4 regions of the Streptomyces sp. bgisy130 genome follow, and region 3 is predicted to be linked to each of the others. Evidence: riboswitches for the same ligand, from Rfam matches in the RefSeq annotation. Region 3 holds a riboswitch; each other region holds the start of a gene.
What was found. Region 3 has a riboswitch for cyclic di-AMP ahead of AC3EUV_RS06360 (C40 family peptidase). Riboswitches for the same ligand answer to the same signal wherever they lie in the genome.
Positions count from the first base shown of each region.

Region 1: linked by a shared signal. The riboswitch ahead of AC3EUV_RS35715 (C40 family peptidase) and the one ahead of AC3EUV_RS06360 (C40 family peptidase) in region 3 are both predicted to bind cyclic di-AMP.
Region 2: linked by a shared signal. The riboswitch ahead of AC3EUV_RS24735 (M23 family metallopeptidase) and the one ahead of AC3EUV_RS06360 (C40 family peptidase) in region 3 are both predicted to bind cyclic di-AMP.
Region 4: linked by a shared signal. The riboswitch ahead of AC3EUV_RS31595 (transglycosylase family protein) and the one ahead of AC3EUV_RS06360 (C40 family peptidase) in region 3 are both predicted to bind cyclic di-AMP.

Region 1 is NZ_JBYISA010000056.1:96-3,954, forward strand. Features, by position in the region: gene AC3EUV_RS35700 (ATP-binding protein) at 1-406, shown strand, start outside; gene AC3EUV_RS35705 (LysR family transcriptional regulator) at 438-1,355, opposite strand; gene AC3EUV_RS35710 (LysE family translocator) at 1,427-2,086, shown strand; gene AC3EUV_RS35715 (C40 family peptidase) at 2,174-2,647, opposite strand; cyclic di-AMP (ydaO/yuaA leader) riboswitch at 2,652-2,836, opposite strand; gene AC3EUV_RS35720 (hypothetical protein) at 3,126-3,434, opposite strand; gene AC3EUV_RS35725 (ATP-dependent Clp protease proteolytic subunit) at 3,441-3,859, opposite strand, start outside.
Region 2 is NZ_JBYISA010000021.1:14,202-23,226, forward strand. Features, by position in the region: gene AC3EUV_RS24715 (DUF5998 family protein) at 1-47, opposite strand, end outside; gene AC3EUV_RS24720 (bifunctional acetate--CoA ligase family protein/GNAT family N-acetyltransferase) at 86-3,070, opposite strand; gene AC3EUV_RS24725 (HPr family phosphocarrier protein) at 3,277-3,558, shown strand; gene AC3EUV_RS24730 (GntR family transcriptional regulator) at 3,880-4,569, opposite strand; gene AC3EUV_RS24735 (M23 family metallopeptidase) at 4,832-5,632, opposite strand; cyclic di-AMP (ydaO/yuaA leader) riboswitch at 5,645-5,800, opposite strand; gene AC3EUV_RS24740 (M16 family metallopeptidase) at 6,012-7,394, opposite strand; gene AC3EUV_RS24745 (M16 family metallopeptidase) at 7,433-8,773, opposite strand.
Region 3 is NZ_JBYISA010000003.1:256,745-265,769, reverse strand. Features, by position in the region: gene AC3EUV_RS06385 (DUF5691 domain-containing protein) at 1-571, shown strand, start outside; gene AC3EUV_RS06380 (cobalamin B12-binding domain-containing protein) at 706-1,164, opposite strand; gene AC3EUV_RS06375 (esterase/lipase family protein) at 1,536-2,477, shown strand; gene AC3EUV_RS06370 (M23 family metallopeptidase) at 2,724-4,496, shown strand; gene pcrA (DNA helicase PcrA) at 4,591-7,044, opposite strand; cyclic di-AMP (ydaO/yuaA leader) riboswitch at 7,334-7,518, shown strand; gene AC3EUV_RS06360 (C40 family peptidase) at 7,526-8,689, shown strand; gene AC3EUV_RS06355 (hypothetical protein) at 8,808-9,025, opposite strand, start outside.
Region 4 is NZ_JBYISA010000037.1:16,089-25,113, reverse strand. Features, by position in the region: gene AC3EUV_RS31615 (Ppx/GppA phosphatase family protein) at 1-924, opposite strand, end outside; gene AC3EUV_RS31610 (DUF501 domain-containing protein) at 921-1,481, opposite strand; gene AC3EUV_RS31605 (FtsB family cell division protein) at 1,586-2,038, opposite strand; gene eno (phosphopyruvate hydratase) at 2,196-3,482, opposite strand; gene AC3EUV_RS31595 (transglycosylase family protein) at 3,818-4,471, opposite strand; cyclic di-AMP (ydaO/yuaA leader) riboswitch at 4,479-4,647, opposite strand; gene AC3EUV_RS31590 (transglycosylase family protein) at 4,899-6,002, opposite strand; gene AC3EUV_RS31585 (cytochrome P450 family protein) at 6,258-7,577, opposite strand; gene AC3EUV_RS31580 (LysR family transcriptional regulator) at 7,633-8,508, opposite strand; gene AC3EUV_RS31575 (MFS transporter) at 8,650-9,025, shown strand, end outside.

The sequences.
Region 1 (3,859 bases), on a different contig from region 3:
ACTGACTCTGCCGAGCGCCCCCGCCTCGGTCCGCACCGCCCGCAGCCACACCCTCGCCGTGCTCGCCGAATGGGGCCTGCCCGACGACTCCGCGCTCGCCGACTCCCTCCGTCTGATCATCTCCGAACTCGCGACCAACGCCGTCGTGCACACCTTCGGCCGGTCCCCGGACTTCACCGTCGAGCTGCGGCTGGAACGCGACGAACAGCTGCGGGTCGGCATCACCGACAGCCACCCCCGCCGCCCGCGCCGGCTGCCCGCCGCCGTTCAGCAGGACAACGGCCGCGGCCTGGTCATCATCCGCTGCCTCGCCGCGGAAGCCGGCGGCCGGCTCTCGGTCGTCCCCACCGAGTCCGGCGGGAAGACCGTCTGGATCACCGTGCCGTGGCCGAACGCCGTCCGCTGAAGACCTCCGCCGCACCCGGCGACCCGTTGGGCTACGGCGCGGGGGCGTGGCGGGCGAAGGCCCCGCGCAACAGGGCGCGCAAGGTGTCCGCGGCCGGTGCCCCGCCGCCGGGCCGGTAGGCCACCGAGATCCGGCGGAGCAGCTCCGGCGGGTCCAGCCGGCGGACGCCCAGCGGCGTCAGCGAGCCCTCCGCCATCATCTCCGGGACCACCGCCACCCCGAGCCCCGCGCTCACCAGCGCACAGACCACCGCATAGCTCGGGGACTCGCAGCGCACCGCCACACTCGCCCCGGCCGCCGCCAGTGCCGCCTCCACGGCACGCCGGTTCGGGTTGGCCGGCGCCATGCTGACCAGCGGCTGACCGGCCAGCTCGGCGAGCGGCAGACGTCCGGCGCCCGCCGACAGGGCATGGCCCGGCGCGGTGACCAGCACCAGTTCCTCGGTCAGCAGCGGTTCGAGCCGCACCCCCTCCGGCGGGGGCATCGCCTCGCCCGGCACATACTCGTGCGTCAGCGCCAGATCGACCTCGCCCAGCGCCACCGCCGCGCTGGCCTGCGGAGGTACGTACTCCGTGACGCTCAGCTCCACATCGGGGTGCGCCCGCCGGAACGCGCTGAGCGCGGGCGGCAGCAGATGCGTCCCGGCGGTCATGAACGTGCCGACCCGCAGCCGGCCGCCGGACAGCCCCGTCAGCCGGGACAGCTCGTGCCGCGCCTGATCCAGCTCGTCGAGCACCCGCCGGGCCCGTACGAGCAGCAGCTCACCGGCGGCCGTCAGCCGTGCCCCGCGGTGGTGGCGCACCAGCAGCGCCGTCCCCGCCTCCCGCTCCAGTTTGGCGAGCTGCTGGGAGAGCGCGGGCGCGGTGTAGCCCAGCCGGTCGGCGGCTCTGCTGATCGAACCGGCCTCCGCCACCGCCACCAGAGCGGCCAGCCGCGTGGGGTCGTACATAAGAACCTCTTTAGGCTCCCCAAGAACATTGCCACTCCCTATTAAAGGCTCTGACCAGCGAAACTGCTCCCATGGACGGACAGCTGATCGCTTTCACCGGAGTCGCCGCGGGCATGGTCGCCATGCCGGGCGCGGACTTCGCGGTCGTGGTGCGCAACGCACTCGACTCGCGCCGGGCGGGGGTCGCGGCCGCCGTCGGAGTGGCCGGCGGGCTGCTGGTGCACACCGCACTGGCGGTCGCCGGACTCGCGGCCGTGCTGGTCGCCGTGCCCGCGCTCTTCGGCGCCGTCCAACTCCTGGGCGGGCTCTACCTGTTGTACCTGGGAGTCGGCGCGCTGCTCGGGGTCGTCCGGCACCGGAAGACGCACGAGGAGGCCACGACCGGCCCGCCCGCGCCCCAGGACGGCCACCCGCCCGCGCTCCTGGGTACCGCACAGAGCCTGCGCCAGGGCTTCCTGACCAATGCCCTCAACCCGAAGGCCCCGGTCCTCTTCCTCAGCCTGCTCCCGCAGTTCGTCCCGGCCGGCGAGCCCGCGCTGCCCCGCACCCTCCTGCTCGCGACGATGGTCGTCGCCATGGCGCTGGTGTGGTTCCCCGCCGTCGCGCTGCTGGTCGACCGCCTGGGCAGCTGGCTGCGCCGCCCCCGGGTCACCCGCGCCCTGGAAGCCGTCACCGGAACGCTGCTCACGACGCTGGGCGGCATCCTGCTCATCGAGGTCGTGCTGGCCTGAAGGATGGGCACGGGCAGGGGGGGTGAGGTCACCGGCCAAGTGAGCCCATCCCACTGACAATTGATCACACGTGAGACGAAATGCCGGTCAGCCCACCCGTCCGTAGGACACCGCGCCGCTCCAGATCCGTTCCAGCCGCACCACGCTTCCGGCCTTGGGGGCATGCCACATCCGGCCCCGGCCGGCGTAGATGCCGACGTGGTAAATGCCGCCTGCGGAACGGAAGAAGACCAGGTCGCCGCGTCTGCGCAGGGAGGCCGGGAGATGCCGGGTGCGGACGTACTGTGCGGCGGCGGTACGGGGCAGGGCCCGCCCGGCGCGCTTGAACGAGTACATCGTCAGCCCCGAACAGTCGAAGCGGTACGGCCCTTGGGCGCCGTACTGGTAGGGCGCGCCGCTCTTGGAGGCCGCGATCCGCAGCGCGTAGGCGGACACGGAGGCGGCTTCGGCGTTCCCGGCCTCTCCTGGGGCGAGGGTCGTCCCGCCCAGGGTGACCAGCGTCAGAGCGGTGACGGTGCCGGCACGTGCCAGCAGATTCGGCGTCTGCGTGCGCACAGTCATGCGCAAACCCTTCGTCAGCCGCCTGCGAAGGAAGACCTGTCGGGTTCGGGCAGGCGAAGATGCCCGGCCGTGCGTACGGCTTCACCCCAAGGAGTCTCGGCCCTGAGGCCGGGACCCCGTCTTGCTCGGGTCCTCCGCTCCCGCCGGTCCACAACGTCGACCTGACATCCGGTACGGCGGCGGGATTAGGCGCCCGTCCGGACCGCCCCGTCGCTGTGGCGGGGTCTTGCCGTCGAAGGGATCGTCACGCACCCGCCACCAGAATTCCGAGCTGAAAATGCCGTATGTGACATGCGTCACACTTCGCCTGAATGGTTACTTTTGTTCCCTCAAGTGCCTTGGCGCGGGGCGCCGCACCCCCTGGACCAGGGGCGAAACATCAGAGGTCCAAGGAATTGCGTCTCCCCGCGCAATTCGTCGCCTCCTCACATCGGGTCCGGACGCTACGCCGTATGCGCAGCTCCGTGTGCGTGTCGTGTCAACTCTCCGTGGCCGGCGGCATCGTCACGAGCCCGGCCCGGCGTTCGCCCTCCAGTACCCGCAGCGCCCGGGTCAAGGTCTCGCGGTGCAGTTCGCTCTCGCCCCGGTCGTGCATCAGTGTCAGCGCGTCGCGCAGTCCGGCGGCCTTGCCGACCAGCGCCTGGGCGGCCCGCAGTCCGGTGTAGGTGTCGCCGCCCCGGGCCGGGTTGATCCTGCCCAGCAGGTCGAGCACCTCCAGGTAGCGGTCGATCAGCTCACCCTCGGCCCGTGTCAGGGCGGGCAGCGGCGGCAGTTCCGGCAGCAGCATCCGGGCTCACCGTGCGCCGAGTTGGGGGACGGACTGCTTGCGCTGACGGGTGAGCCCGTCGATCAGGCCGTACTCCCGGGCGGATTCAGCGTCGAAGATCTTGTCGCGCTCGATATCGGCGGCGATCCGTTCCCGGGGCTGTCCGGTGTGCTCCGCCAGCATCCGCTCCAGCATGTCGCGGGTGCGCAGCAACTCCTCGGCCTGGATCTGGAGATCGGTGGCCTGGCCCTGGACGGGCTCGTGGAGCGACGGCTGATGGATCAGGATCCGGGCGCCGGGCAGGGCCAGCCGCTTTCCGGGGGTGCCGGCGGCGAGCAGTACCGCGGCGGCGGAGGCGGCCTGCCCCAGGCAGATGGTCTGCACATCGCACGACACGAAGCGCATCGTGTCGTAGATGGCGGTCATCGCCGTGAAGGAGCCGCCGG
Region 2 (9,025 bases), on a different contig from region 3:
TCGATCGCCGCGCGCAGCCCCTGGGTCGTCGTACCGGTCTTAGCCATGGAGTCCATCTTACGGGGCGTACCGGGCCGCGAGAGCCTCAGTAGACGGGCAGCCGGCGGGGGCCGAGGTCGGTGGTGGCGGGGGGCCTGGCCAGCCGGACGGTCGCGCCGAGGACGGAGAGGCCGTGGGCTGCGACGACGACCGGTTCGAGGTCCACGCCGACGACCTCGGGGTGGTCGTCGACGAGCCGGGAGACGCGCAGCAGCAGCTCCGCCAGGGCGGCGGTGTCCACGGGCTGGGAGCCGCGCCAGCCGAACAGCAGCGGGGCGGCCCGGATCGAACGGATCTGCTCGGCGACCTCGCGGTCGGTGGCGGGGATGAGGCGGTGGGCGATGTCGCCGAGCAGCTGGGAGGGCGCCCCGGCGAGGCCGAAGGAGAGTACGGCGCCGGCGGCCGGGTCGATGGCGGCACGGACGACCGTGTCCACGCCGCGCGGCACCATGGACTGGACGACCGGGCGCAGCTCCTCCGGGGAGCCGAGGAAGTCGGTCAATTCGGCATAGGTCCGGCGGAGTTCGGCCTCGCCGGCGATGTCGAGGCGTACGCCGCCGAGATCGGGGCGGTGGCGCAGATGGGGTGCGGTGGTCTTGAGGGCCACCGGATAGCCGAGGCGGGCGGCGGCGCGGACGGCGGTGTCGGGGTCGGGGGCCGGGAGGACGGGGAGGGTGTGGATGCCGTAACGGGCGAGCAGGGCCTCGGCGTCCTGGGGCGGCACCGGGACGGAGCGGCTGGAGGGGACGTCGGGGGTGAGCCGGTCCAGGAGGCGCTCGATGTCGGCGCCGGCCTGGGCCTCCTGGATGTCGTCGTACTCCGGCACCCGGCCCGGGTCGGCGGCCTCCCGGCGCCAGGCGGCGTAGCGGACGGCCTCGGCGAGCGAGCGGACGGCGCGCTCGGCGGCCGGGTAGGCAGGGATCCGGAGGGGCTCCCGACGGGGGCGGCGCGGGGGGTCGGCCTCGGCGTCGCGGGCCGGGGGCGTCTGGCGTGCGGTGAGGGTGGGAGGCGGGCCCGTGGGGGCCGGGGGGCGTGGGGAGCGGGACGGGGCGGCCGGGACGGACGGGGGCGCCGGGGCCGGGGCCGCGGGGCGGGCCGCCGGCTCGGGGGCGTCCCCGGCGGGAGCTGTGGTCCCGGCCGGTTGGGCCGGTGCGGCGAGCGTCTCCGCCAGGTCGTCCATCGCGAGGTGGACGACCGTGACCGGCTTCTGGGGGTGGGCGGTCGCGGCGGTGCGCAGGGCGTCGGCGAGTGCGGCGCCCTCGCTGCCGCCCGGGGAGACGGCGGCCCCCTCCCCCACCCAGGGGATGGCCGTGACGACCACGGCGTCGCAGCCGTCGGCGGACAGCGCCTCGGCGAGCGCGGCCCGGAAGTCGTCCGGTGTCGCGGCGGAGGCCAGGACGCGGGGGTGCTGCGGGCGCAGCCCCTCGGTCAGGCAGGCGTCGTACGCGAGCAGCGCCAGCGACTCGGAGTTGCCGAGGATGGCGATCCGCGGGCCGGCCGGCAGCGGCTGGGAGGCCAGCAGCAGCCCGGCGTCGATCAGTTCGGTGACCGTGTCGACGCGGATCACACCGGCCTGGCGCATCAGGGCGGCGACGGTGCTGTCGGGGACCCGGACGGTGGGCACCGCATGGCCGGGCGGGGCGGTGCCGTTGTGCCGGGCTCCCTTGGCGACCACCACCGGTTTGACGGCGGCGGTGCGGCGGGCGAGGCGGGCGAATTTGCGGGGGTTGCCGATGGACTCCAGGTAGAGGATCACGACATCGGTGTCCGGGTCCTCGTACCAGTACTGGAGCAGGTCGTTGCCGGAGACGTCGGCGCGGTTGCCGGCCGAGACGAAGGCGGAGACACCGGCGATCCCGCCGTCACCGGGGCCGCGCGCATGCAGTCCGCTGAGCAGGGCGATGCCGATGGCCCCGGACTGGGTGAACAGGCCGATGTGGCCGGCGCCGGGCATCCGCGGGGCGAGCGAGGCGTTCAGCCGGACGTCGGGGGCGGTGTTGATCAGACCGAAGGCGTTGGGCCCGATCAGCCGCATGCCGTACGACCGGGCCTGCCGGAGCAGGTCACGCTGCCGCTCCCGGCCCTCCGGGCCCGCCTCGGCGTACCCGGAGGACAGGACCAGCACGCCTTGGACCCCGTGCTCGCCGCAGTCACGGATCACCTCGGGGACGCTGTCCGCGGGGACGGCGATGACGGCGAGGTCGACCGGGTCGGTGATCTCCCGCAGGGCGCGGACGGCCGGCACGCCTTCGGGGTCGAGCCGCCGCAGGCCCTCGGGGAAGGCGTGGTTGACGGCGTGCACCCGACCCGTGAAGCCGGAGTCCAGGAGGCTGCGCAGGGCGGTGCGGCCGACGCCGCCGGGGGTCCGGCCGGCGCCGATCACGGCGACCGAGCCCGGCGCGAGCAGCCGCTGTACGGAGCGGGCCTCGGCGCGCTGCTCACGGCCGCGCATCACGGCCATGGACTGCTCGGTCGGCTCCAGGTCGAACTCGAGACGGACCACACCGTCCTCGAAGGTGCGCTTGTGGGTGTAGCCGGCGTCCGTGAACACCTTGATCATCTTGGAGTTCGCGGGGAGCACCTCGGCGGCGAACCGGCGGATGCCGCGTTCTCGGGCGACGGCCGCGATGTGCTCCAGGAGGGCGGAGGCGACCCCGCGGCCCTGGTGGGCGTCCTGGACGAGGAAGGCGACCTCGGCCTGGTCATCCTCGGGGTCCTTGGCGGGCAGGCCCTGGTCGTTGATCCGGTCGTAGCGGACGGTGGCGATGAACTCGCCGCCGACCGTGGCGGCGAGCCCGACCCGGTCGATGTAGTCGTGGTGGGTGAAACGGTGCACATCGCGGTCGGACAGGCGGGGGTAGGGCGCGAAGAAGCGGTAGTACTTCGATTCGTCCGAGACCTGCTCATAGAAGGAGACCAACCGCTCGGCGTCGTCGGGGGTGATGGGGCGGATCCGCGCCGTGCCGCCGTCACGCAGCACCACGTCGGCTTCCCAGTGGGTCGGGTACGCATGCTCCGGCGGCGTCTGCATGCGGACAGCGTACGACCGGCCACCGACAACCGACCCGGCGCGCGTACGCTCGGGGTGCGGGGCAGCCTGGGGCCCCGTAGGACGTACGGCCTGCCGGGTCTCCCCGGGCATCACGGCCACACAGACCGGAACGCAGGGCTGTGGACCACGCACGACAGCATGAGAGACTGGTCTAGACAACTGTCACGACTTTGAAGGGCAACACCATGGCAGAGCGCCGCGTCAATGTCGGTTGGGCCGAGGGCCTGCACGCCCGCCCCGCGTCGATCTTCGTCCGTGCGGCCACCGCCTCCGGCGTCCCGATGACGATCGCCAAGGCTGATGGCAACCCCGTCAACGCGGCCTCCATGCTCGCGGTCCTCGGCCTCGGCGCCCAGGGCGGCGAGGAGATCGTGCTGGCCTCCGACGCCGAGGGCGCCGAGGCGGCACTGGACCGTCTCGCCAAGCTCGTCGCCGAGGGCCTCGAGGAGCTCCCCGAGACGGTCTGAGTCCACCAGGACTTCTGCTGCATGCGGCGGCCCCGCAGTGGTGACCGGATCGGTTGCCGCTGTGGGGCCGTTTCGCTGCCCGCATTCCCATGGGGGACAAATGCGCGGAAATTCCGGGAAGACAGCTCTCCGGGGGCGATGACGACCGCTTTGCGAGATCGGCGCGCGACCGCTCTCCGCGAGCCGCCGGGAAAAGCGCACACCATTGAGCGCACGCGGCCCCAGCATAAACAGGAACGCCACATAAGGGCCCGGATTCAATAAAGCACCGGCACACGCCGCGGCTGCTTATTTCGCGCCTCTTTGTATACGGGGCGATTGTTAAGGGCGGACGCGCGCCGTGTTGACGGGTCGTTTCGGATCCCTCACCTCGGGGACGGCGGGGCGCCGCAGCCGGTGGACCGGAAGCGAGCGCTCGACATGAGCCGCCATCAGGGCGCGCGCCCGTTCCGCGTCTCCCCGGGCCACCGCGTCCAGCACCGCGCCGTGTTCGTCCCAGGACTCGCCGGCCCGGGACGGCAGTTCCACCGTGTACATCCACTCGATCTTGCGGCGCAGCTGGGTCAGCAGCGCCGTCAGGCTGGGACTGCCGACCGCCTGGGCAAGCGTTTCGTGGAACCAGCCGTCCAGTTGGCGCAGATCCGCGGGATTGCCGTGTCGGGCCCGCTCGCGACCGAGCCGTACCAGGCCGCGGAGCACCTTGAGGTGGGCCGGGCTGCGGCGGGCGGCCGCGCGGGCGGCGCCCAGCGGCTCCAACAGGGCGCGGATGTCCAGGAGATCGGCGGCCTCCTGCTCGGTGGGCTCGGCGACGCAGGCGCCCGCGTGGTGGCGGGTGGTGACGAAGCCCTCGGACTGAAGGGTGCGCAGCGCTTCGCGCACCGGCACTCTGGAGACGCCGTAACGGGCCGCCAGGATCTCCTCGATCAGCCGGCTCCCCGGCGCCAGCGCACCGGAGACAATGTCGTCGCGAATCGCCGTGCACACCGCATGCGCGGAAATATGGCCTCGCATCTTCCGTGCCTCCGCCGTAATCCCCTGGAAACGCCGCCGGTCGGCGACTTTTCCGTGACTCTATTCGACCGGCACGGCTTTTCCGACGGCGTCCGGTTATTCATGGATAATTTTTGGCCGGAAGTCGCGGGCCGTCGGCGTGACCCGTGCGCGCGCACCGCACTCCGGATACGCCGAAGCCCCGGCCGTGGGACCGGGGCTCCGGAAGGACGCTCGGCGTGTGGCAGGCCCCATAGAGGCGCGGCACCGGCGCGGCGCGGGATCAGACGTTGACGCCGTGCCCGCGCAGGTAGGCGACCGGGTCGATGTCCGAACCGTAGTCGGCGCCGGTGCGGGCCTCGAAGTGCAGGTGCGGGCCGGTGACGTTGCCGGTGGCGCCGGAGAGGCCGATCTGCTGGCCCGGGGTGACCTGCTGGCCGACCGAGACACCGAGCGACGACAGGTGGCCGTACTGGGTGTACGTGCCGTCGTTCATCTTGATCACGATGTTGTTGCCGTACGAGCCGCCCCAGCCGGCCTCGACGACGGTGCCCGAGCCGACCGCGTGGACGCTGGTGCCGGAGGCGGCGTGGAAGTCGATGCCGGTGTGGCTGCCGGAGGACCACAGGCCGCTGGAGGCCTTGTAGGAGGTGGAGACGTAGGAGTCGGCAATGGGGGCGACGAAGGCGTTGAGGCGCTTGCGCTCCGCTTCGCGGGCGGCGCGCACCTTGGCCTCGTGGGCGGCCTTGGCCTTCTTCTTCGCCGCCTCGGCACGCCGCTTGGCCTCGTCGGCCTGCTTCTTGGCGACGGCCTCGGCCTTCGCCCGCGCCGCGGCGATCTCGGCGTCGGCCTGCTGCGCGTCGGCCTGGGCCTCGACCCGGCTGGCGAGCTCGTCTCCGAGCACGACGGCCTGCTGGAGTCCGGTGTCGTGCGGGCGCGCCTCGTCCGTCGCGGCCATTGCCGGCGAGGCCACGGAAGCGACCACACCACCGGCCGCGAGGGTGGCTATGCCGGCGATGTTGCGGCCCGTCTTGACGGGGCGGCTCGTGCGACGGTGCTTCCCGGTGGCACGGATGAGCGCCATGTGGTGGCTTGTCCTTTCCCTCCTTCTCGCCTACCGGGTTAGCTGACGGGTTCGGAGCAGGAAGGTCTCCTACGGACTCCTCAGAGAGGAGCCCGATTCACCCCAAGGGACATATGGGTCCCCGGCTCCCCTGGCTCGCGCCGTACGGGGACTCGGCGATGACTGCCCGGTGCCACTGTTGTGGCGGACTTGTGACGAACAGCCGGACCGACGCTAAACGGGGCAACTTTCAATCGGCAAACAGATCAGCTTTTTTGTGCGGGATGCCACAAGAACCGGAGCACCAGCCGCAATAAACCGGACATACAGCGGCTCCCGTGGCCGATAAGCACCACGGGAGCCGCATGTCGATATATGACCTTCCGTCACACGGGCGGGACTAGCCGCTGACGACGGTCACCTCACCGATGCCCAGCGTCTTGACCGGCTCGGCGATCTGTGCCGCATCGCCCACCAGGACGGTCACCAGCCGGTCCACGGGGAAGGCGTTGACCGCCGCCGCGGTCGCCTCGACCGTGCCGGTCTCCGCGAGGCGGGCGTACAACTGCGCCTGGAAGTCGTCCGGCAGCTGCTGCTCCACCTGGTCGGCGAGGGTGCCCGCGACGGCAGCCGCGGTCTCGTACTTCAGCGGTGCGACCCCGACGAGGTTCTGCACGGCGACATCCCGCTCCTCGTCCGTCAGCCCCTCTGCCGCGAGGGTGCGCAGCACCTTCCACAGGTCCTCGAGCGCCGGGACGGTGGAGCCGGTGTCCACCGAGCCGCTGATGGCCAGCAGCGCGGCACCCGTGGACCCCTCCGGGGAGCCGGGGGCGGTGGAGCGCAGTACCTGGCCGAAGGCGCGCACCCCGTAGGTGTAGCCCTTCTCCTCCCGCAGCACGCGGTCCAGACGGGAGGTGAGGGTGCCGCCCAGGCAGTACGTGCCGAGGACCTGCGCGGGCCAGACCCGGTCGTGCCGGTCGGCACCGATACGGCCGATGAGCAGCTGCGTCTGGACGGCCCCGGGGCGGTCCACGACCACCACCCGGCCGGTGTCGTCGGCGACGATCGGCGCGGCCGTCAGCGGCTCGGCCGTGGAGCCGGTCCAGGCGCCGAGGGTGCCGGCGAGCGCCGCGTCGAGGTCGACACCGGTGAGGTCACCGACAATGACGGCGGTGGCCGTGGCGGGCCGTACATGGGCGTCGTAGAAGGCCCGGACGGCCGCGGCGTCGATCCGCGCGACGGTCTCCTCGGTGCCCTGCCGGGGCCGCGACATACGGGCGGTGGCCGGGAACAGCTCCTTGGACAGCGACATCGCGGCACGGCGGGCCGGGTTGGCGAGCTCGTGCGGAATCTCGTCGAGGCGGTTGCGGACCAGCCGCTCGACCTCGCTCTCCGGGAAGGCGGGCGCCCGCAGCGCGTCGGCGAGCAGGCCGAGCGCACGGTTCAGCCGGGACACCGGCACCTCGAGGGAGACCCGTACGCCGGGGTGGTCGGCGTGCGCGTCCAGAGTGGCGCCGCAGCGTTCCAGCTCGGCGGCGAACTCCTCCGCGTCGAGCGTGTCGGTGCCCTCGGACAGCGCACGCGCCATGATCGTGGCCACGCCGTCCAGGCCCTCGGGTTCGGCGTCCAGCGGCGCGACGAGGTTGATCTCGACGGCGACGACCTGCTGGCCGGGACGGTGGCTCGTCAGGAGGGTGAGCCCGTTGGGCAGTTGGCTGCGCTCGGGGGCAGGGAAGGCCCACGGCTTGGGCGCGCCCCCCTGGGGCTGCGGGTGGAAGTCCATGGTGCTCACGGGAGAATCGGCGTGGGTGGTGGCGTCGCTCACTGGTCCGCCTCCCCTTCCTCGGTGTCGACGGCGTCGGACGGCTCGGTGGGCTCGTAGACCAGCACCGCGCGGTTGTCGGGGCGCAGCCGGGCCTTGGCGACGGCCTGCACCTCCTCCGGGGTGATGTCCAGCACGCGCTGGACGGCGGTCAGCGCGAGCTGCGGGTCACCGAACAGGACGGCGAAGCGGCACAGTTCGTCGGCGCGGCCGCTGACCGTGGCCAGCCGGTCGAGCCACTCGCGCTCCAGCTGGGCCTGCGCCCGCTCCATCTCTTCCGGCGTCGGCCCCTCGGCGGCGAACCGGGCCAGCTCCTCGTCGACCGCGCGCTCGATGTCGGGAACCTCGACCCCGCCGGACGTCTTCACGTCCAGCCAGCCCAGCGAGGGGGCGCCGGCCAGCCGCAGCAGGCCGAAGCCGGCGGCGACGGCGCTGCGGTCGCGGCGCACCAGCCGGTTGTACAGGCGGGAGGACTCGCCGCCGCCCAGAACGGTCAGCGCCAGGTCCCCGGCGTCCGCCTCACGGGTGCCGTCGTGCGGCAGGCGGTAGGCCGCCATCAGGGCGCGGGAGGGCACGTCCTCCTCGACGACCTCGCGCAGCTCGCCGCCGAGGACGTCGGGCAGGGTGCCGTCCCGGGGCGGCTGCTTGCCGTCGTGCGAGGGGATCGAACCGAAGTACTTCTCGATCCAGGCCAGCGTCCGCTCGGGGTCGATGTCGCCGACGACCGACAGGACGGCGTTGTTGGGCGCGTAGTACGTGCGGAAGAACGCCCGCGCGTCCTCCAGGGACGCCGCGTCCAGGTCGGCCATCGACCCGATAGGGGTGTGGTGGTACGGGTGGCCCTCGGGGTAGGCCATGGCCGTGAGCTTCTCGAAGGCCGTGCCGTACGGGACGTTGTCGTAACGCTGGCGGCGCTCGTTCTTGACGACGTCGCGCTGGTTCTCCAGCGACTCTTCGTCGAGCGCGGTCAGCAGCGAGCCCATCCGGTCCGCCTCCAGCCAGAGCGCGAGCTCCAGCTCATGGGCGGGCATGGTCTCGAAGTAGTTGGTGCGCTCGAAGCTCGTGGTGCCGTTGAGCGAACCGCCGGCGCCCTGCACCAGCTCGAAGTGGCCGTTGCCCTTCACCTGCGCGGAACCCTGGAACATCAGATGCTCGAAGAGGTGAGCCAGGCCCGTACGGCCCTTGACCTCGTGGCGGGAGCCGACGTCGTACCAGAGGCACACCGCCGCGACCGGGGTCAGGTGGTCTTCGGAGAGCACCACGCGCAGGCCGTTGGCCAGCCGGTGCTCGGTCGCTGTCAGGCCGCCGGAGCCGGCTTGTTCTGTGGCCGTGTGACCCATGGGCATGTACGTCCCTTCGATCCGCTTGCGAGGAAGTTCTGTCACTGTATGCAAGCGCGTCGGCATCTGGCGAAGTTCCCGTCCGACCGGCCCCGAACGTACGGCGCGCTCGGCTCCCGCGGGGCCGAAGGGGGAGTCGCGGTCGGCGTTGTCAGTGGCGCGGTCCACAATGGTCCGCGTCAGACTCAGACATACTCGCGGGTCGATCCCCCAGCTGGTTGACCCGACGGGTTGACCGTTGTTCCGATGTCG
Region 3 (9,025 bases):
GGACGCGGCGGCGATCGTCGCGCTGCCGGTGGGCGACGGCTGGCGGACGGAGCTGCACGATGCCTGGTGCCGCGCCGCCGTGCGCCAGTGGAACGCCGACTGGGCGCGGGCGCTGCTGGGCGCGCCGGCCGCACCGTCCCAGGCCGCCGAGGTCGCCCCGGCCGGCTCGTCACGGGATCTGACGAAGCTGCTGACCGTCCTCCCCGAGGACGAACGGGCCCGGTGGGTGGCGGAGTTCATCGCGGCGCACGGCCTGTCGGAGGCGTTCCGGATGCTCGGGGTGTGTGCGGTCCCGTGGGCCGAGCCGCTCGGCGGAGCGGTGGTCGACGCCCTGGACATCGCCCGGGACGCGGGCAGTTATCCCTGGAGCTTCAGCGGGGTGATGGGCCTGGCCGAGCGCTGTCTGGACCCGGCCGCCGCGGACCGGCTCGACATGCTCACGGCCGTCACGGACGAGCCGGAGGGCGCCTCGCCCGGCTCCGGCGGCTACTGGTCCGAGGCCTTCCAGCGCCTGGTCGGCACCCTGCGCCTGCGCGCCACGATGCGTATGGAACTCACCCCGCCGTCATGACCGCCCACAGCAAGACCTCGCACACCGAAGCCACGGACGCCAGGGCCACGCTCACCGTCGCTGCGCGGATCAGGGCCCGCCGCCCGGCCCAGCCGCCGGGCCGGGCCGGGCCGCCGCACCGGCTCCGCGCTGTCTCAGACCGCCAGCGAGCGGACGTTCGTGTTGACCCACTCCACGATCGAGGCGGTCGTGGCGCCCGGCGTGAAGATCTCCGCGACGCCCTGGGCCTTGAGCGGGGCGATGTCCGCCTCGGGGATGATGCCGCCGCCGAAGACCTTGATATCCGCCGCGTCCCGCTCCTCCAAGAGGGCGATGACCTTCGCGAAGAGGGTGTTGTGCGCCCCGGAGAGGATGGACAGCCCGATCGCGTCGGCGTCCTCCTGGATCGCGGTGTCGACGATCTGCTCGGGGGTTTGGTGCAGCCCGGTGTAGATCACCTCCATACCGGCGTCGCGCAGCGCCCGTGCGATGACCTTGGCGCCCCGGTCGTGCCCGTCCAGGCCCGGCTTGGCCACCACCACACGGATCGGCCCCGACCTGCCCGCCGCGCCCCGGCTCTCCGCTTGCGCTCCGTCATGCCGAGCCACACTCATCACTGCCTCCAAGCCATGCACGGCACTGTGGTGCCGCCGAGCCGACAATCGATCGCGCGACCGCGATCCGGCGGCCACGAGCGTGAACGAACGTTATCGCCAGCATCCCGTACCCAGCCGTTTCGTGACATCCGGGGAGGGGGAAATCACACACGGGACACGTTCGCTACGCGCCGCGTCCCGCGTGTCGTGCCGCCGGAGCCGGGCGGTGCAGGGCGCGGGCCGGGCGCACGGGGAGCCACCGCCGGGGCACCGAGCCGCCGGGCACGCATCGACGCGGATCACGCCTGCCCGTCATCGCCACCCAGGGCTTCCCACGAGGGCATACGGGGGTCGACGCCGCCTTCCGCATGCCGTTCGGGAGGTCGGCCATGCAGGCCCTGCCCTTTCTCTCCGCACCCCTTTTGCTCGCCCGCCTCGCTTCCGCACCGCTCCGGTGCGCGCGCCTGCTCCCCGCTCGCGCCGCGGCGCTTCCGCTGCGCAGCACGGTCGTGGACCTGGCGATCCTCGCCGGCCATCTCCTCCTCTATCCGACCGGCATCTCCCCGGAACGCCCCCGGCCACGGCCCGTACCCCACCCCGTGGCCGAGCCCCCGGAAGGATTCCTGGCGCCGGAGGCGCCCGAGGCTCCGCCGCCGGCCCCCGGCGCGCCCACGCTGCTGCCGACCGAGGGCCGGGCCCACCCGCCGGTCCTCCTGCTCCATGGCTTCATCGACAACCGCTCCGTCTTCCTGCTGCTGCGCCGCTCACTGCACCGGCACGGCTGGCGCCATGTCGAGGCGCTCAACTACTCCCCGCTGACCTGCGATCTCCGTAAGGCCGCCGAGCTGCTCGGCCGCCATCTGGAGGAGGTCTGCGCCCGGACCGGCCATCGCCGGGTGGACCTCGTGGGCCACAGCCTCGGCGGGCTCATCGCCCGCTATTACGTCCAGCGGCTGGGCGGCGACACCCGCGTCCGCGCGGTGGTCACGCTCGGCACCCCGCACTCCGGCACCCGTATCGCGCCCCTGCTGTCGGCGCACCCCCTCGTCCGCCAGATGCGCCCCGATTCCGAGGTGATAGCGGAGTTGGCGCGGCCGGCGCCGAATTGCCGCACGCAATTCACCGCTTTCTGGAGTACGGAGGACCAGGTGATGATTCCGGCCACAACAGCGAGAATCAGTCACCCTGATTTGCTCGCCCACAACGTGCAAGTCGCCGGTGTCGGACATCTCGCCCTGCCGGTCAGTGGCACCGTCGCCGCCGGAATACGGGAAGCCCTGACGGCGGCGGAAACCGCGGAAGGAGCCGCGGACAGCATTTCGGTGGCCTGACCGGCCGGGCGCGACGACCTGCCAGGCGTCCGCAGGAGGTCGTCAGGACGCCCTGTCGGCGACATGATCTTGACGTGAAGTCGAACAAACTTCGAACGAGGCGCCAAGAGCTCGCATGGGGACTGCCGAAAGGCGGCCAAATGCCCGATCTGGCCCAGCCCAAAACCAGTTGAAGATTGTCGCCGTCGTGTACCGCCGGGTACAGTCGCCGCTAATTCTCCTGCTGCCGAGGCGAAAGAGAAGTTGGTGAACGACCGTCACCCCTCGGGGGCCCAGCCTCCGACCGGCTCTCCTGCCGACGCCTCGTATGCGCATTACCCGGCTTACGGCTCCTATGCACAGCAGGCCCCGGCCGGCGTCGCCGAATACGGCGACGGCGACCCCCTCTTCGGCTCGCTCCCCGGCTCGTACCAGACCGGTATGTACGACACCGGCACCTATGACACCGGGATGTACGACACCGGCACGCACGCGGCGGGCGCCTATGGCATGAGCGTCTACGGCACCGGCACCTACGGCACCGACACGTATGACACCGGGACATACCCGGCGGGCGACGGCTACGCCACCGGCGCGTACGACACCGGCAGCTATGCCGCCGCGCCCCAGTGGGACACCGGCGCCTGGGAGACCGGCGGGTGGGACACCGGCGCCCACGCCCTCGCCGACCCGCACCCGGCCGACGCGGGCTACGACCCGTACGCGCACACCACCTACGACGCCCCGGCGCACGACGCGACCGCGTACGCCGCGTCCGGGTACGAGACGGCCGGTTACGACGCCACCGCGTACGGTCACGGCGGCTACGACACCGGGAGCTATCCCACCAGCGCGTACGACACCGGCAGTTACGCCACCGGCACGTATGAGACCGCCGACTCCTTCGACGCCTTCGACCGGCAGGCCACCGCGCTCCAGGAGACCGCGAGCTACGAGGCCACCGCGATCTGGCCGACCATGGACCAGGACCTGATCGCCAGCATCCCGGCACAGGCCGGGCCGCCCCCGACCGACACCCTCCAGTGGGACAGCGCCACTTGGAACGAGGCCGGGCACTTCAGCAACGACGGCCCCGACAGCGACCGGTCCGCGGACGACCCGTACGACACCGGCCGGGCCGAGGGCGACGACCACTCCCCCGGCGACGCCGACGACTACAGCGAGGCCGCGGCCGTGGCGGACGCCATGACGCAGGCCATGCCGATCACCCCCGCGGCCCCCGCCGCCTCCCCCGCCGGACGGCGGGTCGCCGGGCCGGACGCCGGGAAGGCCGTCCGCGGCCGGGGCCGGCGGCGTACGGCGAAGCGGTCGGCGCTGCTGACCGTCGCGGTGCCCTCGGTCGCCGCCATGGGCGTGTGCGCCGTGGCCGCCGCGTCCGTCACCGGCAGCTTCGGAGGTGACGACCAGGGCGAAGCGACCGCCCAGGCCGCGCCCGACGCCGCGGCCGTCAAGCCGTCCACGGCCAACAACAAGCTCGACACCCAGCTCGCCGGACTCAGCGCCAGCGCCGACGACTTCCGCGACCGGGCCAGCCGTACCCAGGAGCGGATCGACCTCAAGGAGCGCCAGGCGCAGGAGCGCAAGCGCAAGGCGGAGGAGGCGGCCCGCAAGGAGGCGATGCGGCCCAAGTTCCTGCTGCCGGTCAAGCAGCACGGGCTGAGCGCCCAGTTCGGCCAGGCCGGGGTGAACTGGATGTCGCTGCACACCGGTATCGACTTCCCGGTCAGCTACGGCACCCCGGTCATGTCCGCCACCGACGGCACCGTACGCACCCAGTGGAACTCCGCCTACGGCAACATGGCGATCGTGACGGCCCCCGACGGCACCGAGACCTGGTACTGCCATCTCAGCAGCACCAAGATCCGCTCCGGGACGGTCAAGGCCGGTGACCAGATTGCCTATTCGGGCAACTCCGGCAATTCCACCGGACCGCATCTGCACTTCGAGGTGCGTCCCGGCGGCGGCGCGGCGGTCGACCCGCTGCCGTGGCTGCGCGACCACGGCCTCGACCCGAACTGACCTGGTCCGGTCTGGTCTGATCCGGCCTGATCGCCTACGGCTCCGACGAAGCCCCCGAGGAAGATCCCCGGGGGCTTCCGGCTTCCGGCTTCCGTTACAGCTTCTCCACCGGCGCATACCGCAGCAGCAGCCGCTTGGGCTTCTCGCCGCCGAAGTCGATCGTCGCCTCGGCGTTGTCACCGCTGCCCTTGACGCCGACGACCGTGCCGAGGCCGAAGCTGTCGTGAGTGACGCGGTCGCCGATGGCCAGCGAGACCGCCGGGCGGTCCGAAGTGCGGCGGGTCGCAAAGCCGCTGGGGCCCTTGGCACGCGACGACGAGAGGGAGGAGGCGAAGCCGCCTCCGCCGCCCGCCGACAGGCTGCCCATGGAGGCGGACGGCGTCGCCGGGCCCGTCCGCTTCCACTCCATGTAGCCGTCCGGGATCTCCTCCAGGAACCGGGAGGGCGGGTTGTACGAGGGCTGGCCCCAGGCGCTGCGCATCGTCGAGCGGGTGACATAGAGCCGCTCGCGGGCGCGGGTGATGCCGACATAGGCCAGCCGGCGCTCCTCCTCCAGCTCCTTGGTCTGGCCCAGCGAGCGCATGTGCGGGAAGACGCCGTCCTCCATGCCGGTCAGGAAGACCACCGGGAATTCCAGGCCCTTGGCGGTGTGCAGCGTCATGAGGGTGATGACGCCGCTGCCTTCCTCGTCCTCATCCGGGATCTGGTCGGAGTCGGCGACCAGCGCGACCTGCTCCAGGAAGTCGGAGAGGGTGCCCGGATTGTCCTCACCGCGGTCCTGCTCGAACTCCAGGGCCACGGCGGCGAGTTCCTGGAGGTTCTCGATCCGGGTCTCGTCCTGGGGGTCCGTGGAGGCCTGGAGCTCGGCGAGGTAGCCCGTACGCTCCAGGACCGCTTCCAGGATGGTGGCGGGGCCGGCGCCGGACTCGACGATGGTCCGCAGCTCCTCCATGAGGACGTTGAAGCGCTTGACGGCGTTGGCGGAGCGGGCCGCCATGCCGTACGCCTCGTCGACCCGGCGCAGCGCCTGCGGGAAGGTGATCTTCTCGCGCGCCGACAGGGCGTCGATCATCGCCTCGGCGCGGTCGCCGATGCCGCGCTTGGGAACGTTCAGGATGCGGCGGAGCGGGACGGTGTCCTCGGGGTTGCTGAGCACCCGCAGATAGGCGAGCACATCGCGGACCTCCTTGCGCTCGTAGAAGCGCACGCCGCCGACGACCTTGTAGGGCAGCCCGACCCGGATGAAGATCTCTTCGAAGACACGGGACTGGGCGTTGGTGCGGTAGAAGACGGCGACATCGCCGGCCTTGGCGTCCTTGACGTCCGTCAGCCGGTCGATCTCGTCGGCGACGAACTGGGCCTCGTCGTGCTCGGTGTCGGCGACATAGCCGGTGATCTTGGGACCGGCGCCGGCATCCGTCCAGAGGTTCTTGGGGCGGCGGTTCTCGTTGCGCTCGATGACGGCGTTGGCGGCGGACAGGATCGTCTGCGAGGAGCGGTAGTTCTGCTCCAGCAGGATCGTGGTCGCGTCCGGGTAGTCCTCCTCGAACTGGAGGATGTTACGGATCGTGGCGCCGCGGAAGGCGTAGATCGACTGGTCGGCGTCACCGACGACGCAGAGCTCGGCGGCGGATTCGGCGGGGCCGACCAGTTCGCGTACGAGGGTGTACTGGGCGTGGTTGGTGTCCTGGTACTCGTCGACGAGGACATGGCGGAAACGGCGGCGGTAGTGCTCGGCGACGTCCGGGAATGCCTGGAGCAGATTGACCGTCGTCATGATGATGTCGTCGAAGTCCAGGGCGTTGGCCTCGCGCAGCCGTGCCTGGTACATGGCATACGCCTCGGCCAGGGTCTTCTCGAACCCGTCGGCGGCCGTCCCGGCGAAGGTCTCCTCGTCGATGAGCTCGTTCTTGAGGTTGGAGATCTTCGCGCTGAAGGACTTGGGCGGGTAGCGCTTGGGGTCCAGGTCGAGGTCGCGGCAGACCAGGGCCATCAGGCGCTTGGAGTCGGCGGCGTCGTAGATCGAGAACGAGGACGTGAAGCCCAGCTTCTTGGACTCGCGGCGCAGGATGCGGACGCAGGCGCTGTGGAAGGTGGAGACCCACATGGCGTTCGCGCGCGGGCCGACCAGTTCCTCGACGCGCTCCTTCATCTCACCGGCGGCCTTGTTGGTGAACGTGATCGCGAGGATCTGGCCGGGGTGAACATGCCGCTCGGCGAGCAGATGCGCGATGCGGTGGGTGAGCACCCGGGTCTTGCCGGAGCCGGCGCCGGCGACGATCAGCAGCGGACCGCCGGTGTGCACCACGGCGGCCTTCTGCTCGTCGTTGAGCCCCTCCAGCAGCGTCGCCGGGTCGATGGCGGGGCGGGCGGCGCCGTCGCGGTAGTACGTCTCCCTGAGCGCGGGCGCGTCGAACCTCCCGCCGAAGAGGTCGGCGGGGATCTCCTCCGGGGCCGGGCCGTGCTCGTCCTCGGGAGGCGGAGGGTGTTCCTCCTCGCCCTTGTGGCCGAGGTCCGCCAGGAAGCTGTCATCAAAGAGGCTGCTCATCGCCCACCGAGTCTAGGCCGCCGCACTGACAGTCCGCCGCCGAGTGGCGGATTGCGGACCGCCTTCGCGCGGCCCCCGGCGCAGCGGCAGGTCAGACGGCCGGCGGCCGCGGTCGTACGGCCGGCGCTTCGGGTACCCGAACCCGACATCTGCCGCAACAACCCCCGCATCGCGTTCAGGTCACGAAAAGGTTTCGGGCATATCGAACATCAGCCTTCACAGGAGCCACACGAGTTGGCTAACGTCCTCGCTCAGGCAGCCCGCCTCCCCGCGGACGACAGGTTCGCACGGGCCGCCGACGCCGAGTCCGGCCCTGCCCTCAGGCACCCGGAGCCGGGGACCCACCAGCACCACCGGGGTGAATCGATCCGTACGGCCGTCGCCAGTGGACGTCCGGACCGTAGGGCAAGCCTTCCGTCAGCGACACCGCCCGAACCCGACAGCTAACCCGGTAGGCGGTCCACGGAAGGAGTTGCCGGTCTTGGCGTCGCACCGCAAGCCGCGCACCAGCGTTCTCGCCTCACCCACCGGCCGCCGTACAGCGGCCGGCCTCACCACTGCCGCCCTCGCCTCGGTCACCCTGCTCTCGCAGTCCGCCGAAGCGGCCCCCAGGGCGCCCAAGCCGACCGTCGAAGAGGTCAAACAGAAGGTCGACGACCTGTACCACCAGGCCGAGGTGGCCACCCAGAAATACAACGCCGCCAAGGAGCGGGCCGAGTCCCAGCGCGACACCGTGGACGGCCTGCTCGATGCCTCCGCCAAGCGCGCGGAGAAGATGAACGAGTCCCGGCGCCTGCTGGGCACCTTCGCCTCGGCGCAGTACCGGACCGGCGGCATGAACCCGACGGCGCAGCTGATGCTCGCCAAGGACCCGCAGCAGTTCGTCGACCGCAACCACCTCATGGAGCGGCTGACCGGCCGGCAGAAGCAGGCCGTCACCGACTACCAGGAGCAGCAGGCGGCGGCCACCAAGCAGCGCGCCGAGGCGACCCGCAGCTTGGAGCGGTTGCAGGAGTCGCAGGCGTCCCTGAAGGAGTCCAAGGCCTCCGTCCAGGACAAGCTGGCCGAGGCCCGGCAGCTGCTGTCCCGGCTGACCGCCCAGGAGAAGGCGCGGCTGGCCGAGCTGGAGCGCCAGAAGGAGGCGGCGGCCAAGCGCCGGGCCGCGGAGGAGGCGCGCAAGCAGCAGGAGCGGGAGCGCCAGCGGCAGCAGGACAGCGGCGGCTCGACCGGTGGCTCCACAGGGGGCTCCACCGGTGGTGGCTCCTCCACGGGTGGCTCCACGGGCGACTCGGCCACCAGCAAGGGCGCCAAGGCGCTCGCCTTCGCCCGCGCCCAGATAGGCAAGCCGTACGTCTGGGGCGCCACCGGGCCCACTTCCTACGACTGCTCGGGGCTGACCCAGGCGGCGTGGAAGGCGGCGGGTGTCGATCTGCCGCGGACGACCTGGGACCAGGTCAAGGTGGGCCAGCGGGTGGCCACCAAGGATCTTCAGCCCGGCGACCTGGTCTTCTTCTATGACGACATCAGCCACGTCGGCATGTACCTGGGCGACGGGAAGATGGTGCACGCTCCGAAGCCGGGCGCCAGCGTCCGGGAGGAGTCGATCTACTACATGCCGATATACGGGAGCGTCCGTCCGGGCTGAGCCCGCCCCGCTCCCCCACCAGACCACCCCCCACGGTCACCCCCCACACGCCACCGCGCGGTCCTCGCCTCCGTATCCGGAGGCGAGGACCGCGCGGTGTGCCGTAGTGGGGGGCTCGTCAGGTCCAGAGCACCGCGATGAAGATGTTGGCCACCGTCAGGCCGCCGACCGCGGCGAAGAGCGGCTTGTCCACCGTCTCGTCGTCCCGCTTGACGTAGACCAGCGCCAGGATCACCACCAGTACGGCCATCTTGATGCCGAGCTTGATGTTGTTGAGCGGGTGGTCCTGGGCCTGGTTGAGGCCGACCAGCACGATGCCGGTGACCAGCATCGTCA
Region 4 (9,025 bases), on a different contig from region 3:
GATGCCGTCCAGGATGTCGTGCTCGCTGACGACGACCTCCGCGGCGCCGGTCCGCTCCATGATCGACAGCAGCACGAGCGCGCCCGCGGCGATCACATCGACCCGGCCCGGGTGCATGACGGGGATGGCCGCGCGCTCGGCGTGGGTGGAGGACATCAGCCGGTCGGTGATCTCGCGGACCTTCGCCAGGGAGATCCGGGAGTGGTGAATGGCCTCGGACTCGTACCGGTCGAGGCCCAGCGCGATCGCGGCGACCGTGGTCACCGAGCCGGCCAGGCCCACCAGGGTGGCCGCCTCGCGCAGCGGGACGGTCTCCTCGGCCCGGTCCAGCGCCGTGGCGACATCGGCCTTTATCGCGGCGATCTGGCCTTGGCTCGGCGGGTCGCTGATCTCGCCCTCGTGCACCAGATGCCGCTCGGTCATCCGTACGCAGCCGACGTCGACCGAGCGGGCGGCGCGGACCGAGTCCGTGCCGAGGACGAACTCGGTCGAGCCGCCGCCGATGTCGACCACCAGGAACGGCCTTTCCAGGTCGGCGCGGCCGGTCAGCTCCTTGGTGGCGCCGTTGAAGGAGAACTCGGCCTCCTGGTCGCCGGTGATCACCTCGGGCTCCACGCCCAGGATGTCCACCACGCCGCGGACGAAGTCGTCGCGGTTCTCCGCGTCCCGGGAGGCGGAGGTCGCCACGAAGCGGACCTGTTCGGCGCCCAGGCCCTTGATCACCGCGGCGTACTCCCGGCAGGCCGCGAAGGTGCGCTCCAGCGCCTCGGGCGCCAGCCGCCCGGTGCGGTCCACGCCCTGGCCCAGCCGGACGATCTGCATCCGGCGGTCGAGGTCCTTCAGCTCGCCGGTCGCCGGGTCGGCGTCCGCGACCAGCAGCCGGATGGAGTTCGTACCGCAGTCGATGGCGGCGACCCGCTTCACGTGGCGTCTCCTTCGGCGGCGTCCCGGTCTCCGGCGGTCTCCTGGCACGGGGTCACACACGGCCCCTTCTTCCACCACTCCGGCAGCATGGCCAGGGCCTCGTCACCGAGCGGGTTGACGCCCGGCCCGGCCGCCAGCGAATGGCCGACGAGGACGTGCAGGCACTTGACCCGGTCGGGCATACCGCCGGCGCTCGGGAAGCCCGCCAGCACCTCGATGGCGTCCCGCCGCCGGATGTAGTCCTCGTGGGCGGCGCGGTAGGCGGCGGCGAGCTCCGGGTCGGCCGCCAGCCGCTCGGACATCTCCTTCATCACGCCGTTGGCCTCCAGCGTGCCGATCGCGGAGGCCGCGCGCGGGCAGGTGAGGTAGTAGAGCGTGGGGAAGGGCGTGCCGTCCTCCAGGCGCGGCGCCGTCTCGACGACATCCGGCTGGCCGCAGGGGCAGCGGTGCGCGATGGCGCGCAGCCCGCGCGGCGGGCGGCCGAGCTGCTCCTTGAAGGCGGCGATGTCCGCGGCGGTGGGCTCGGTGGGCTCGGTCTGGGGCGGGGGGGTGTCCATGTGCGCTTTCGGTGAGGTGAGTGGTGTGGAGGGGGCGGTGCGGCGGGGCGGGCCGTCCGCTGTCGACAGTACGGGCTGCCGCCCGCCGGCGGTACGGGCCGGCGTCACCGCTTGTCGGCGGCGTCGGCGGCGTCCCACAGATTCTCGTACCAGGGACGCTGCGCCGCCCGCGCCCCCTTGGGTGCGGGGCCGGTGCCGGAGCCGTCCGGGACGATGTATCCGGCCTCGCCCGGCATGACGTAGTGCAGATGCAGGCGGGCCTGCTGGCGTACGAACGCGGGGTCCTGCCAGCGGGCCTTCTGCTCCCGCAGCCGTTCCAGCGCCGCCCCGGCGTCCTGGGCCTTGCGGCGCTGCTCGGCGATGTCGGAGCGCTGGGAGACGTACTGCCTTATGGGATACGCGAGCGCGACGACCAGGGAGCACATCACCAACGCCAGCAGGGCGGCACGGCCGGTGAGGCGGTTGCGGCGGGGCGGGCGGGCGCGGTAGACGCGGGCGGCGGCCTGCTCGCCGAGCGCCTTGAGTCGGGTCGCGGTCGAGAACCGGTCCGCGGGCACGTCGTCTCTCCTTCACTGACGGACGCCTGACTGCTTGAAGCAGGTACGCCCCCGGCAACGGTACGGGACCGTCGCCGGGGACGTACGGGGCGCGGGGCGATTTCCTCGCCCGTTCAGCCCCTGCTGCCCTGTCCGGCCTGGCAGCGGGCCGCCTGCGTCAGCTGCCGTGACGGAAGCGCGGGAAGGCGGAGCGGCCGGCGTAGACCGCGGCGTCGTCGAGGATCTCCTCGATGCGCAGCAGCTGGTTGTACTTGGCGACGCGCTCGGAGCGGGCCGGGGCGCCGGTCTTGATCTGGCCGCAGTTGGTGGCGACGGCGAGGTCGGCGATGGTGACATCCTCGGTCTCACCGGAGCGGTGCGACATCATGCACTTGAAGCCGTTGCGCTGGGCCAGCTCGACGGCGTCCAGGGTCTCGGTCAGCGAGCCGATCTGGTTGACCTTCACCAGCAGCGCGTTGGCGGAGCCCTCCTCGATGCCGCGGGCGAGGCGCTCGGGGTTGGTGACGAACAGGTCGTCGCCGACGAGCTGGACCTTGGCGCCGAGCTTGTCGGTGATGACCTTCCAGCCGGCCCAGTCGTCCTCGAACAGCGGGTCCTCGATGGAGACCAGCGGGTAGGCCGCCACCAGCTCCTCGTAGTACTCGGTCATCTCGGCGGCCGAGCGGTCCTTACCCTCGAACTGGTACTTGCCGTCCTTGTAGAACTCGGAGGCGGCGACGTCCAGCGCGAGCGCGATGTCCTGGCCGGGGGCGTAACCGGCCTGCTTGATCGCCTCCAGGATGAGGTCGAGGGCCTCACGGTTGGAGCCCAGGTTCGGGGCGAAGCCACCCTCGTCACCGAGACCGGTGGACAGGCCGCGCTCCTTCAGGACCTTCTTGAGGGTGTGGTAGACCTCGGTGCCCCAGCGCAGCGCCTCGGAGAAGGACTCCGCGCCGATCGGGGCGATCATGAACTCCTGGATGTCCACGTTGGAGTCGGCGTGCGACCCACCGTTGAGGATGTTCATCATCGGGACGGGCAGGACGTGCGCGTTCGGGCCGCCGAGGTAGCGGAACAGCGGGAGGTCGCTGGCCTCGGAGGCGGCGTGCGCGACGGCGAGGGAGACGCCGAGGATGGCGTTGGCGCCGAGCGAGCCCTTGTTGTCGGTGGCGTCCAGGTCGAACATCGCCTGGTCGATCAGCCGCTGCTCGGTCGCGTCGTAGCCGACGAGCTCCGGGCCGATCTGCTCGATGACGGCCAGCACGGCCTTCTCGACGCCCTTGCCGAGGTAGCGGTTCGGGTCGCCGTCACGGAGCTCGATGGCCTCGAAGGCTCCGGTGGAGGCGCCGGACGGGACGGCGGCACGGCCGGTGCTGCCGTCGTCGAGGCCGACCTCGACCTCGACCGTGGGATTACCTCGCGAGTCGAGAATTTCGCGGGCTACGACGACGTCGATCGACGGCACGTTGTCTCCTTCGTGGGTGTCTGGCGTTCTGCGCACGAGCCTAACGGCCCCGGGCTCGTCCGCCTGCCCTTGGCCCGCTCCGTGGGACGGAACGCCCCCGAAATCCTGCCCAAAGGCCCAGTTCCCGGGACGTTCGGCACATTGTTCGCCGAACGGGGAAAGTCGCGGAACAGCGCCGGTCAGCGGCCTGCCGCCGGCCGGGCGCCTCGGATGCGGCCCGGGACATGAGAAGCCCCGCCACGGCGCGCTGGGGGAAGGGCGCGCCCTGACGGGGCGGTCTCACGGAGGAAGGGGGCCCGCCGCTCGGGCCCTCAGGAGCCCCGGTGAGCTGTGGCTCAGACGTTGAGCTGCTGGCCCGGGATGATCAGGTTCGGGTTGCCGCCGATGACCGACTTGTTGGCCTTGTAGACGGACTTCCAGTCGGTGCCGTGGGCCTTGGCGATCTTGGCGAGGGTGTCGCCCGCCTTGACGGTGTAGTTGCCGTGGCCGGTGGACTTGCGCTCGGTGGAGCGCGAGGCACGGTCCTGGGACGGGGCCTTCTTGACCTCCGGCTTGGCGGACTCCTGCTTCGGCGCGGACTTGGTCTGCGCGGAGGTGCCGAGGTCGGGGGCCGGGCCGCCGGCGGTCAGGTTGCCCGCACCGGCGCAGGACCAGGCGCCCGGGCCCTGGATGGCGAGGAGCTTCTCGGCGGCCTGGATCTGCTGGGCCTTGGTGGCCAGGTCGGCGCGCGGCGCGAACTTGGTGCCACCGGCGGCGGCCCAGCTGGAGTTGGAGAACTGGAGGCCACCGTAGTAGCCGTTACCGGTGTTGATCGACCAGTTGCCGCCGGACTCGCACTGGGCGACCTTGTCCCAGGTGGCGACGGAGGCGGCGGAGGCGGAGGTGGCGCCCATCATCGGGACGGCCACGGCGGCACCGGCGACACCGGCGAGGGTGGCGACGCGGACTGCCTTGGAGGGACGACGGTGCTTGCCCTTGAAGATCAGCATGGTTCGTTCGTTTCCTCACCGACGCCTACGAGGTGAGCTGTCGGGTTCGGGCTGATGAGTCGCCCGGCCGGCGCGCACGCGCACCTGGCTTCACCCCAAGCCGGTTGACCCGTTTTCACGGGCGGGGCCGGCACTTACCTTGGGTCCCCCGCTCCTGCCTTCGGCGCTTGCGCGTCAAGTGCCTTCGACCACCGGCAGGATTCGGCGTGTGATCGAGGGGCTCGCTTTGGCGAGCGATCCTGACGTTAAGCAGTAATGCCCCTGGGGTTCAAACCCCCTCATCTGAACCAAGTTGACCGCTTTTGATCACGGGTTGGTTACATATCCGCAGGTGAGGCCCGGTATGCCGGTGTTGAGCACACCGGACCCCACAGGAGTCAACGAGACCCTTGTCTCACTTTCCCAAAAGAGGGCGAAGGGGGCCGAACTACCCTGCGTTCCGCCCGAGATCGAGCTGCTGACCGGGCTGGATCAGGTCCGCGTCGGACCCGATGACGCCCTCGTTGCGGTCGTAGAGCGCGGACCAGCCGCCGGACAGCCGGTGGGCCGTGGCGATGGCTGACAGGCTGTCACCCGGGCGCACCGTGTAGTCGCCGTCGGCCGCCGGGCCCGTACGGTGCGCGTCGTCGCCGCGCGAGGCGTGCCGGCCGCCGGACCTGCCGTCGCCGCTGCCCTTGGCGTCCTCGTCGCCCGCCTCGCCGCGGTGCTTGCCCTTGGCGGGCTTGTGCGGCGTGCCGGCGCTGTCCGTACGGCTGCCGTCCCCGGACGGGTCCGTGGAGGGGCTGCCGGACGGGTCGTCGTCGGACGGGGCATCGCCGGACGGGTCGGCGGACTGCGACGGGTCGTCGCCCTGGCCGTCGCCCTGGTCGCCGTCCCGGTCGCCGGGCGTCGCCGGGTCGGACGGCTCCGGGCTCGTGGACGCGTCGCCGGGCTCGCCGGAGTCGGAGGCGTCGGGCGAGGGCGTCGCGTCGGACGGCCGCCGGTCCGACCGGTCGCCGTCCTCGTCGCGCGGCCCGTGGTCCTTCCCGGCGGAGTCCCCGTCGTCGTGGGAGCGGGACGAACCGGGGGTGTCCCAGGGGTCGAGGCCGCCCCGGGAGTCCGACGGGTCGGGCGCGGGGGTGCTGGTGCTGCCGGGGTCGACCTCCGGGGCCTCGCCGTCGCCGGTCAGCCCCGCGTTCACCGCACAGCTCGGCCAGGCGTCCGGCCCGCGGTCGTCGAGGATCGACTGGGCCACGGCGATCTGCTGGGAGCGGCTGGCGTAGTCGGGTCGCGAGGCGTAGGCCGAGCCGCCGTAGCTGTCCCACATCTCCTGGGTCAGCTGGAGGCCGCCGTAGTAGCCGTTGCCCGAGGCGGCGCTCCACACTCCAGCGCTCTCGCACTGGGCGACCTTGTCCCAGGTCGCGGTGTCGGCGGCGTGTGCGCCGCTCGCCCCGAGGAGGGGGAGGGCGAAGGCGGAGCCGGTCACGCCCGCCGTGACAAAGATGGCCGGTGCCTGACGGGGGCGACGATGTCGGCCGTTCCCGGAACGCATGCGGATGCCTTTCGCGCGGCGGTTGAGTTGTTCGACGAGCTCTTCGAGCTGCTCGACGGGGCCTCCGGCCGGCCGACGCACGCGAGCGGCACCGTTACACCGGTCCCCCACATCACCGCTTCGACCGATCGAGTGAAGCCTGTCGATCGTCCGGTCGAAAGGTAGCCGGGGTCACGGGTAGTCACAAGTCGGTGTATCGGAGATCACGTAATGGTCACGCGGTTGACTCTGTGTCACATATGGCCTTGTTGCTGGTCAGGGCCGATCCGGAGTGAACTCCACCGGAAGTGAACGCAGTCCGCGCATGATGAGTCCGCCGCGCCAGCGCAAATCATCCGGTTCCGCCGCAAGCCGGATGTCCGGGAGCCGGGTCAGCAGGGTCGCCAGCGCGGTCTGTCCTTCGAGCCGGGCGAGCGGCGCCCCCAGGCAGTAGTGGATGCCGTGCCCGTATCCCAGATGCTGGTTGTCACGCCGGGTCAGATCGAGCACATCCGGCTCGTCGAAGCGCGCCGGGTCCCGGTCGGCGGCGGCCAGCACCACCAGGACCGGGTCCCCCTCGGCGATCCGCTGCCCCGCGAGCGTCAGCTCCTGGGTCGCGAACCGCCAGGTGGCCAGCTCCACAGGGCCGTCGTAACGGAGCAGTTCCTCGATGCCGGTGGCGAGCAGCTCGGTGTCGCCCGCCGCGATCGACTTCTGGAGCAGCTCCCGCTGGGCGGGGTGGCGCAGCAGCGCGTAGAGGCCGTTGCCGATGAGGTTGACGGTGGTCTCGAAGCCCGCGAAGAGCAGGATGAAGGCCATCGCGGCGGCCTCGTTCTCGGTCAGCTGCTCGCCGTGGTCGGAGGCCCTGATCAGGGCGGAGATCAGATCCTCGTCCGCCTCGGCGGTGTCGCCCAGCGACGCGCGCTTGCGGTGGATCAGCTCGGCGAGATAGCCGCGCATCTTCTTCACGGAGCGGGCGACGCCGCCGCGCGGCCCGCCACCGTGTCGGATCATCATGCCCGCCCAGTCCCGGAAGTCGTCCTGGTCCTCGCGCGGCACCCCCAGCAGATCGCAGATCGCGTAGATGGGCAGCGGGAACGCGAACTCATGGATCAGATCGGCCTCCCCCGCGCCGCCCGGCTTGGCGATCATGGCGTCGATAAGCTGGTCGGTCAGCTCCTGGACCCGCGGGGCGAAGGCGGCGACCCGGCGCGGGGTGAACGCCTTCGAGACCAGCCGGCGCAGCCGGGTGTGGTCCGGGGGGTCGATATTGAGCAGATGCGTCATCAGGTTGGCGCTGCGCTCCCCCGGGATGCCGACCTTGCCCTTGCCGTGCGCGGCCTCGCTGTGGTGGACCGGGTTCTTGGACAGCCGGGCGTCGGCGAGCGCCTGCCGCGCCTCCGTGTACCGCGTCACCAGCCACGCCTCGACACCGCTGGGCAGCTCGGTCCGGTGCACCGGCGCATGCTCGCGCAGCCAGGCGTACGCGGGGTACGGGTCGGAGGCGAACTCCCAGGTGAACAGGGCAGGGGCGGGCCCGGCGGCGGGGCAGCCCGCCGGGGCGCCGGCGGCGGGGGTGTGGGGCTTGTCGTGCACCTTCCGACCGTAACCGCTGGGCGCACAACGGCGCGCCCGCGCACCGGGCGGGGGCCTACGCCACCTCCACCCCCAGCCCGGTCAAGAAGGCCACCGCCGCCGGAGACGGGCCGAGGCCGCTCCACACCACCCGCTCGGTCCGCTCGGGCGCCGGGCGCACCCGCACGGTGTGCAGCCCGGCCAGCTCGGAGGCGATGGCCTCCGGGACCATGCCGACACCCAAGCCCGCCCGCACCAGCTTCGCCAGGAACTCGACCGTGGTCACCTCGAACGCCACCTCCGAGGTCAGCCCCGCCGCACGGAACGCGTCATCGCGCTGCCGGCGGGCCGCCGACCCCGCCGTGAAGTCGACGAAGGTCTCCCGCGCCATCCGCGACAGCGTGGTCCACTCCCGCCCCGCCAGCGGATGCCCTGGCGGCACGACGGCGACCAGCTCGCCGCGCGCCAGCTCCATCTCCCGTACGCCGACGGTGCGGGCCGCGGGCACCAGCCCGACGAACGCGACGTCCAGCATGCCCTGCCGCACCTGCTCGATCAGCTCGTCGCTCATATCGGTCTGGAGACTGATCCGCACCTGCGGGCACCGCGTCCGGAAGGCCCCCAGCTCACGGGCGAGATCCACGGCCGCGACGGTGGTGATCGCGCCGACCGCGAGCCGGCCGCGCACCTCCCCGGTCGCCGCCGCCACCTCGGCGCGGGCCCGTTCGGCCGCCTCCAGCGCCTGCCGGGCGACCGGAACGAAAGCCTCCCCGGCGGCGGTCAGCCGGACACTGCGGCTGGTCCGGTCGAAGAGCCGGGCGCCGAGCTCCTTCTCCAGCCGGGCGATCTGATGGCTGAGCGCGGACTGCACCACATGACAGCGCTCGGCGGCCCGGGTGAACCCACCGGTCTCGGCGACCGCGACCACATACCGCATCTGCTGAAGCTCCATACCCACCGACCCTAAAGCCCATCGATCTGAATCCACGATCGATGCGATGACAACAATGTGTTGGACTCATGGATCGCCCCGCCCCAGGCTGGAACCTGCCCGCCGCCGCGGTGGCCGTGGGCGCACCGAGGAGGTCAGGTCATGGAGACCGAGCACATACCGGAGCCGGCTGCCGGGGACGCCCCCGTGCCTCGGCCGGGCCTGGGCCGCGGCACCCTGCTGCTGATGTCGGTCGCCGCCGGACTCTCCGTCGCCGGCAACTACTTCGCCCAGCCGCTGCTGGACGTCATCGGCCGCGATCTGCACCTGTCCGCGTCCACCGCCGCGCTGGTCGTCACCGTCGCCCAGGTCGGCTACGGACTCGGCCTGCTGCTGCTCGTCCCGCTCGGCGATCTGCTGGAGCGGCGCCGGCTGGCCGTCACCCTGACCGCGGCGACCGCGGTCTTCCTCACCGTCACGGCGAGCGCGCCGAACGGCGCCCTCCTGCTCACCGGCACCGCCCTGACCGGCCTCGCCT